DNA from 4 places in the Lysinibacillus sp. FSL K6-0057 genome. Region 3 is predicted to be linked to each of the others. Evidence: riboswitches for the same ligand, from Rfam matches in the RefSeq annotation. Region 3 holds a riboswitch; each other region holds the start of a gene.
The links. Region 3 has a riboswitch for thiamine pyrophosphate ahead of thiW (energy coupling factor transporter S component ThiW). Riboswitches for the same ligand answer to the same signal wherever they lie in the genome.
Positions count from the first base shown of each region.

Region 1 (2,202 bases), 1.6 Mb from region 3:
TCGCTAAGTCTTGCTTTGGGAATGGCAGATGTGATTCAAAGCTTCCAAGGTAATATCCATATTGAAACGATGTTTATTGATGAGGGCTTTGGTTCACTCGATGAGGAATCACTAAATAAGGCAATTGATACATTAATTGATTTACAGGATTCTGGTCGTATGATTGGCGTTATTTCTCATGTACCTGAATTGAAATCTGCGATGCCAGCAGTTTTACATGTAGAAAAAACATTGAATGGACATAGTCAAACACATTTTGAAGTGAAATAAAACGAAGGCGTATTTCCGAAAAAAAGGAATACGCCTTCGTTTTATTTTTTTCGAGGTGTGGCTGTAGGCGTTGTTCCCTTTTTTGCAGCCATTACTTTTCTGACGATAGGAATAACAATCGGTGCTAACTTTACGGCGGTTTTCACAACGTTTGATACTTTCATCCAAAAACAGCTCCTTTTACAATTACTACTACCTGTTTCTCTTAAAAATAAAACATTAACGGATAACGCGAACAGCCTGAATAATATTCCAGATCACAATACCAAGTGAGACGAGGGCATAGATGGCGAATGAAGCAAACCAAATAATCATCACTGTATTATTACTGGAGGTTGGATCTAAACTAAATGTGGAAAAAACAAAGACAATAAAGAACAGGATGCCAAAAACAAAAGGAATTAAATGAGAGACAAGTGCACGAATCGAATGTTTTTTTACATCACTATCTTTTGTCACAATGTACACAATTAATGGAACGATGAAAGGGGCGAAGAAAATACTAAGATAACTAAAGGCAGCTAAAATTTTTTGATTCTCCATAGTTGTACCTCCTTTTTTAATATTTACGCATGAATAATAGCAAAGTTTCAAAAAAATAATGTATGGAAGAGGTTGTAATCCTCCTAGCCTTTGCGTACAATGAAAATGTTCAAATAAATTCAGATGTAACGACCACAAGGGGAGCTGATGATGTCAGCTGAGACTGGGCACGTAATGCCTTGACTCTTCGAACCTGTAAGTTAACGCTTGCGTAGGGATGTGGATAGAAACCGACACTTGTACGATGTGAGGCTCTGTCCTGGCATCGTTTTTTCATTCTTGGGGGAAAATGGTGTCAGAAAGAGACATATCAGCGCATTTCTATTCCTGCTCTTGTATCCTACATCGGAACAAAGGAGAGAATATGTATGGACAAAAAAAGACTGTTAATGCTAGTGGAGATTGCGATATTTGCAGCAATTGGGCTAGTACTTGATCAGGTATCCTTTAAAGTATGGGCACAAGGCGGCTCAGTTAGTCTTGTCATGGTACCTATTATGTTAATCGCGTTTCGTTGGGGCCTAGTAGCTGGGCTAACAACGGGACTACTTGTGGGTGTTATGCAAACAATGTTTGGTTCCTATATCGTGCACTGGCTACAAGGATTACTAGATTATGGTGTTGCTTTTACAGTTGTAGGATTAGCGGCAGTTGTACGTGGACCAGTGTTGGACGCTGCTAAACATATGAACAAAACAAAAATGGCACTTTATATTATAATAGGTACCGTTTTCGCAGGCTTCTTACGATACGCGGCACATACAATTGCTGGTGCTGTATTTTTTGCAGAATATGCTGGCGATCAAAATGCTTGGATCTATTCCATCATCTATAACGGTACATATATGCTACCAGCAACTATATTAACGGCTATCGTTGGTGTTCTTTTATTCACAGCCGCTCCACAATTAATGCAAAGAAAAGCTTAATGCAAGTCCCTTCACATGAGTGGGGGGACTTTTTTGTTGTGAATAGCTCTTTTAGCACTTTGCAAAGTAGGAAAGCATACAATATTTAAAGCGTTTATCGTTATACGCATAAAAAGTTATGTTATATTAAAGAATAGATATTAGATGAAAGGGACGTTATACATGATTGTAAAAACACAAGAAGAGATTGAAGCTTTTAAAAAAATAGGACGCATTTGTGCTGAAATTCGCGAAGCGATGAAAGCTGCAACAAAACCAGGTGTTACAACACTTGAACTAGACGAAATTGCTGGCCGCATGTTTGCGGAGGCAGGCGCTATTTCTGGACCGAAGGGAGAATATGATTTCCCTGGGTATACATGTATTAGTGTCAATGAAGAAGTGGCGCATGGTATTCCAGGAAAGCGTGTTATTCAAGAAGGAGATATTGTGAATATTGATGTTTCTGGCTCCTTAAACG
Region 1 covers NZ_CP152047.1:4,333,084-4,335,285, reverse strand. Annotated here, with positions in the region: gene MHB40_RS21725 (SMC family ATPase) at 1-270, shown strand, start outside; gene MHB40_RS21720 (hypothetical protein) at 312-434, opposite strand; gene MHB40_RS21715 (DUF4870 domain-containing protein) at 490-813, opposite strand; TPP riboswitch at 941-1,048, shown strand; gene thiT (energy-coupled thiamine transporter ThiT) at 1,182-1,742, shown strand; gene map (type I methionyl aminopeptidase) at 1,905-2,202, shown strand, end outside.
Region 1: it holds a riboswitch for thiamine pyrophosphate, as region 3 does, so the genes downstream of both, thiT (energy-coupled thiamine transporter ThiT) here and thiW (energy coupling factor transporter S component ThiW) in region 3, are expected to answer to the same signal.

Region 2 (2,202 bases), 1.7 Mb from region 3:
GCATCGATCACAGCAATCGCTGCATCCACATAAGGGATAACATCTTCATATTTCTCTGTCTTTGGTATGATTTGCACACTGATTAATGAATTTGCCATGTTAATTGGCCTCCTTTTTAGGTAAGAAATCATTTGTAAAGGCTTGTTTCGCATCAAACTCGCCCTCTAGTACATGATTGCTAGACATCCATTTTGCATAGTTTTCCCACACAGAAAGCTTTTGCTCTCCCCATTGCTTGGCATCATCCTGATATTTATCTGCCAGCCATTCCTGACTTTTATGCACTAGCTCTTTATCTAAATCAGGAGCCGCTTCGATTAACATATCAGCTGCTTCACTTGGGTTTTCTATTGCGTATTCATAGCCTTTTGATGTAGCTGCAACAAAGGCTTTGACAACATCAGGGTTGTCCTGTAGCATTTTTTCATTCGTAGCTAGAACAGGTGTATAGTAATCCAATTGATCACTATAATCCGTTAGATACAGCATATTAATCTTTTCCCCACGTAGCTCAGCTTCAATCCCAGTCCATGCATAATAAATCCAAGCAAAATCAATGTCTTTTTCCATCATTGTGAAGAAATCTAAATCCCCTGCATTGACGATATCTAACTTATTGATATCTGCCTTTTCTGTTTGCATTAATGATTGGAGAACGGCTTGCTCTAATGGCGCACCCCAACCACCATAAGTTTTACCTTCAAAATCCTTTGGCGATGTAATGCCTTTTGATGCAATAGAAGCAAAGCCAGATGTATTATGCTGAATAATCGCTGCGATAGAGACCAGCGGCACATCTTGTACACGCGCCTGTGTAATGCCTTCCTGATAGCTCACGCCAAACTCTGCCTTTCCAGAAGCAACAAGCTGATCTGCGCCCGCCTCACCAGGCATAATTATCTCAACATCTAAGCCCTGTTCCTCAAAATAACCGAGTTTTTTTGCGACATACAGACCTGTATGATTCGTATTCGGTGTCCAATCCAGTACCACAGACACCTTTTTCAGCTTGTCAGTTGCCTGCTTGTCCTCTTTTTCACTACAGCCCACTAAAGTCAAAAGTGCTGCCAATAGAATAAATAACCATTTTTTCATGCGAAAGCCTCCCAGTTTGTAATATGAAAGTGTTCATGAATGAATGTTGTCACCAGAAGAAAGCGTATACAAGGTTTTCAAACTACTGCCTGAAAACATAAAAAAACGCCTAGGATTCCTCCCAGACGTATTACAATCATTCTTCAAAACTTTGCTTTTTTGAATAGATGTTCCCTACGCTGGTACGAGCCAAATCAGGTTCAAAGGGTCAGCGTCTATCGGACACAATCTCAGCTAGCAACTACTAGCCCCCCTACATTCTTTCGCTATGAACTTTTCGATGATTATTATACCCATAGTTACACTTAAATGACAAGCTGCTATTTTTGAATAGCGATTGCATTCAAGACAAAAGCCCAGTTCTCCTAAGAGACTGGGCATGATATTAGCTAGGTTTCTGTTCTTTTTTGACTGTTAATACATGGGAAATCGCCCCATCTGTTGCAATATCCACTTTAAACGAACCGTTGGAATGGCGATCTGCACGAGACAATGCTTGTACAGCAATCACCTCTTGAACGCCTTTTTCGGTTTCAATCACAACCTGCTCCTCGTCTGTCGCTTGAATAACTGCCACAATTCGGTGAGGATTTGCTTTTAACTCTGTTAATACTTTTAGTCCACGTTTTGCACGACTTGCTACTTCAACTTCAGCGACATTCATTTTCTTCACGGCTCCACGCTGTGTCACAATCACTACATATTGTGTAACATCAGGCTGTAGCACATTGACACCAACTAAGGCTTCTCCATCTTTTAGCGTGATCCCTTTCACACCGCCTGTTTTCACACCTGTAACGGGTAGTTCCTCCATCGGGAAACGAATCGCATAGGCTGTATCCGTTGTTAGCATCAGTTCTACATCATCCGTCACAAACGATGCATAGATCATCGCATCACCAGCCTTGACGTTCATCGTTTTAATTGGCTTTGAATAACGTGTTACCGCATAGTCTGCGAGTGGTGAGCGCTTAATTTGACCATCTTTTGTGGCTGTGAAGACATACATATTTGGCTGTTCAAATGTTTCAAAGCCATAAACCGCAATAATCGATTCATCTTCCCCTGTTGGGACAATACTGGAAATATGCTGGCCCAGGTCCTTCC
Region 2 covers NZ_CP152047.1:2,634,422-2,636,623, forward strand. Annotated here, with positions in the region: gene MHB40_RS12920 (thiamine-binding protein) at 1-98, opposite strand, end outside; gene MHB40_RS12925 (ABC transporter substrate-binding protein) at 100-1,095, opposite strand; TPP riboswitch at 1,250-1,360, opposite strand; gene parC (DNA topoisomerase IV subunit A) at 1,481-2,202, opposite strand, start outside.
Region 2: it holds a riboswitch for thiamine pyrophosphate, as region 3 does, so the genes downstream of both, MHB40_RS12925 (ABC transporter substrate-binding protein) here and thiW (energy coupling factor transporter S component ThiW) in region 3, are expected to answer to the same signal.

Region 3 (2,202 bases):
GTCATTATTTGTGACAGAAAAGTTTAATTACACACCTGTGGACATAGCAATTATATTAGTTGTCGGTGGTGCTTTTGGGGTAGTTGTACAAATGTTTATTATTACACCACTATTCAATCGCTTCGGTGAAATGAAGGTAGTCCTTGTCAATTTATTTATTGCATCTGTTGCTATTTTCTTCATATTATTTGTTTCTGGCTTTGCCCTTATATTAGTTGTAGCAACGATTTTCTCTACAGCAACGACATTAATTCGTCCAGCTGTTAATACACTCATCTCAAAGCTTGCAGAGAAAGAACAAGGATTCGCTGCGGGCTTGAATAATGCCTATATGAGTCTTGGTAATATGATTGGACCCGCTTTGGCTGGTTTATTATTTGACTGGAATATGAATAGTCCATATATTTTCGGATCGATCATATTATTAGCTTGCTTCTTCCTTGCACTCATCTGGACATTGAAAAAAGCACCTCATTTAATGCATCCCGATACAAAATAGTCTGAAAAATCATTGACTATTTTTAGCAGTATGTTACATTAATGTTGGTCAACGAAATTGAATGATTTTAACCACTAGGGGAGTCTTTAAAAGGCTGAGACGTATATGGTAATATACGGACCCTTTGAACCTGATCTAGTTCACACTAGCGGAGGGAAGTGGCGCTACTTGCTGTTGTCACTAGATACACGCAAGGCCGCTTCCTATTGTTTAAAGGGGGCGGCCTTTTTATTTTTCCTCACGAACTTTATCAAAAGGAGTGAACTTTATGTCAATTCGTAAATTAACAGTCATGGCTTTATTAGTAGCTATTGCTGTTGCAGGCTCTACCTTCGTATCTATCCCAACAGGAATCGCACGTGCTTACCCCGTTCAGCATGCTATTAATGTGATAGGAGCCATTATACTTGGACCCGTACCAACAGTAATAGTTGCCTTTGTCACTGCCGTCATTCGAATTCTTACCGGAACAGGCTCTCTATTAGCTATCCCTGGTAGTGTCATTGGCGCGTTCTGTGCGGCCCTTGCCTATAAATATAGCAATAAAATGTGGTTAGCTGGTATCGGAGAAGTTGTGGGAACTGGCATTCTTGCTTCACTTATTGCCGTACCTTATGCAAAATTATTCATGGGAACATCTGTAGCAGCATTCTTCTTCCTACCTGCCTTTTTAACATCAAGTACAATCGGCGCCATTCTAGGTGTTATGGTTGCTAGCAGCTTGCGTAAAACGGAGCTAGTAAAGGGGTTTAATTCTTCTCTTTATTGAGGGGGGTGGCCAAGATTGGAGCGCTTTTCTTCCTTCTATGAGCGGCGATGGCCTTGGTTGGAGCGCTTTCTGTCTCCTTATGAGCGGCTGCGACTCTACTTAGAGCGCCTTCCACCTCCTTAGGAGCGGCTGCGACTCAATTTAGAGCGCCTTTCTTCTCTTTAGGAGCGGCAGGGACTCAACTTAGAGCGCTTTTCTTCTCCTTAGGAGCGGCTGCGGCTCTATTTAGAGCGTCTTTCATCTCCTTACGAGCGGCTGCGACTCAATTTAGAGCGCCTTCCTTCTCCTTACGAGCGGCTGCGGCTCTATTTAGAGCACCTTCCTTCTCCTTACGAGCGGCATTGACTCAACTTAGAGCGCTTTCTATCTCTTTATGAGCAAAGCTCCCACTTTTTAGATCATCTTGCCACTCTCTACAAAGGGGACAACTCTCTATTCAAACAATACAAAAAAGCAGTGCAAAATCTAATATTTTGCACTGCTTCCACTATATTAAGATCGTTTTTTCATACCTTTTAATAACTGTGCCACATTTGTGTCTTCTGCCTGTATAGGTTTTTCCTCAACCAGCGGTTCTTTCTTCTTCGCATTCGTTAGGAAGTTCCATCCAAAACGTCTTATGGTAATATCCATAAAGAATAAAAGCATACTTGCTAAGAGAAGCCATGTAGCAATATTTTGTCGATCCGCTCCTTTTGTTGTAAAGTCTCGGAATACATCTTGTGGTTCCTTTAAAACTGCGCCTCCTGTTTGTTGAGTTAACTCTTCTATCAGTTGATCATTGACAGGAAGTAGTTCGTATTCGGCACTATAAGGAACACTTAGTCCTGCTTGATAAATGGCCTGCTTTTCATCTGCTACACGGAAGAATATTAATCCAGGTTCGGCTTGTACTACAGCTCGAACTTGGGAGGCCGAAATGGTTTCAAGTTGT
Region 3 covers NZ_CP152047.1:916,555-918,756, reverse strand. Annotated here, with positions in the region: gene MHB40_RS04250 (MFS transporter) at 1-499, shown strand, start outside; TPP riboswitch at 566-673, shown strand; gene thiW (energy coupling factor transporter S component ThiW) at 768-1,268, shown strand; gene MHB40_RS04240 (VWA domain-containing protein) at 1,761-2,202, opposite strand, start outside.

Region 4 (2,202 bases), 2.2 Mb from region 3:
ATTCTGTTGGTGTACAGCATAGTACATTGATTTTGAATTTTTCAAGCAATGCTAAATAAGTAGCTGCTTCAAATTTACCTTTGTAGACAAATGCGGTAGCACCACTACCCAAAGTAGCAAGAAACGGACTCCAAATCCATTTTTGCCATCCTGGTGCTGCAGTTGCCCAAACAATATCATTTTCATGTACACCCAGCCAATGTGGTGCTGTTGTTCGTAAATGTGCATAGCCCCAACTATGAGTATGCACCGCTGCTTTCGGATTTCCTGTTGTTCCGCTTGTATAGGCTAAAAATGCATTGTCAGTGCTTTTAGTCGGGATAGGGTTTATGTAGGTTGTAGGTTGATTATGCATTTTTTCAAGTATGTTCTGCCAAGGTTCGTGTGCATGCCCTATGACAAATTGCAATATGCCTTGTAAATTCCCCACTTCATCAAATTGTTCAATATAAGGTTCAAATGCAATAACCGCTTTAGCATTGGCATGGTGAATACGATATTCAATATCTTTTGTTCTTAACATTTCTGAGCTTGGAATAATGGTTAAACCCGCTTTCAATGCAGCAATATACACAATATAGGCTTCCACTGAACGTGGTACCATCACTAAAATGACATCACCTTTCTTTAAGCCTTGCTTGGTGAAAACATGTGCTGCTTGATTCGCTTTTTCCAATAAATGTGCATATGTAATAAATTGGACGTCTTGATTTTCTTCATAAATGATTAAAGCATTTTTTGTTGCATCCTGCGCATATTTTTCAATTTCCTCTGCTATGTTATACCATTCTGGTGCAACTAAATCTTGTCTTTTCATGGCAAATGCCCCCTTTTGCTATGACACATTATAAAACTCCTTTTTCATTATTTTCAATGGTTTACACTCAATTTCGTTAAAGTCATGACAACTATCATACTTTGCTATATGGCATCAGTCACGTTTTGTTTATAGGAAAACTAGTTATTGAATACATATGAAAAGTATGGTACATTTTGGTCAACTAAATACAAGATTGCAGGGGGACTCGCAAGAGTTGAGAAGGTAAAACCTGACCCTTTGAACCTGTTAGTTAATACTGACGTAGGGAGCAATAGACATCGTTTTTTACAGATGAAAGGCTCTTTTTCGTGCATTTTTACACAAAAAGAGCCTTTTTTGCATGCTTACGTCCATCCACAGAGGAGGACTACAATGATATTTCAAACAATTCGTCAACAGCAACCACTCGTCCATTGCATCACCAATTATGTAGTGGCAAATTTTCAAGCAAATGGTTTATTAGCAATAGGTGCCTCACCGGTAATGGCTGATGACAGCCAAGAGGTAGAGGAAATGGTAGCGATTGCTCAAGCACTATTAATTAATATTGGAACGCTTAATGATCGTACAAAAAGCGCCATGCTATTAGCAGGTAAAAAAGCGAATGCACTTGGTATTCCTGTTATTTTAGATCCTGTTGGAGTTGGAGCCACAACTTATCGTAAGGAAACTGTCAAACATTTACTTGAGAACATACAATTTGCTGTGATTCGCTGTAATCTTGGCGAGCTTGCTGCAATAGCTGGTGTAGATTGGCAACAAAAGGGGGTCGATAGTGGTCATGGCTCCATCGCTATGGAAGCAGAAGCCACATTATTGGCTCAACGCTATCAATGCATAGTTATTGTAACGGGGGAACGTGATTTTATAACTGATGGTAAGCATAGCCAATGGATTGCTGGCGGTCATCCACAAATGACGGAAGTAACGGGTACAGGTTGTTTACTAAGCGCAATTTGTGGTGCTGCCTATCGTGTTGGACCTAACCCTTACCAGCAATTAACAGAAACACTTACTTACTATAAAAAAGCAGGTGTACTAGCATCAGCATTTACTGCAGATATCGGTGATTTTCAAATCGCCTTACTTAATGCTATACATCGTTTGTCAAAGGATGGTGAAGCTTCATGCATATTGTAACGACGATTGCTGGCTCAGATAGCGGAGGCGGTGCTGGTATACAGGCTGATTTAAAAACATTTCAGGAATTAAAAGTGTTTGGCACTTCTGTCATTACAGCATTAACTGCACAAAATACATTGGGTGTAACAGGCGTTTACCCAATTGACGTTTCCTTTATAAAAAAACAATTCGAGGCCTTAGTAGAAGATTTTTCAATAACTGCGATTAAAACAGGAATGCTTTATTCCTCAGCTATTATC
Region 4 covers NZ_CP152047.1:3,744,789-3,746,990, forward strand. Annotated here, with positions in the region: gene MHB40_RS18565 (acyl--CoA ligase) at 1-817, opposite strand, end outside; TPP riboswitch at 1,008-1,105, shown strand; gene thiM (hydroxyethylthiazole kinase) at 1,193-1,960, shown strand; gene thiD (bifunctional hydroxymethylpyrimidine kinase/phosphomethylpyrimidine kinase) at 1,948-2,202, shown strand, end outside.
Region 4: it holds a riboswitch for thiamine pyrophosphate, as region 3 does, so the genes downstream of both, thiM (hydroxyethylthiazole kinase) here and thiW (energy coupling factor transporter S component ThiW) in region 3, are expected to answer to the same signal.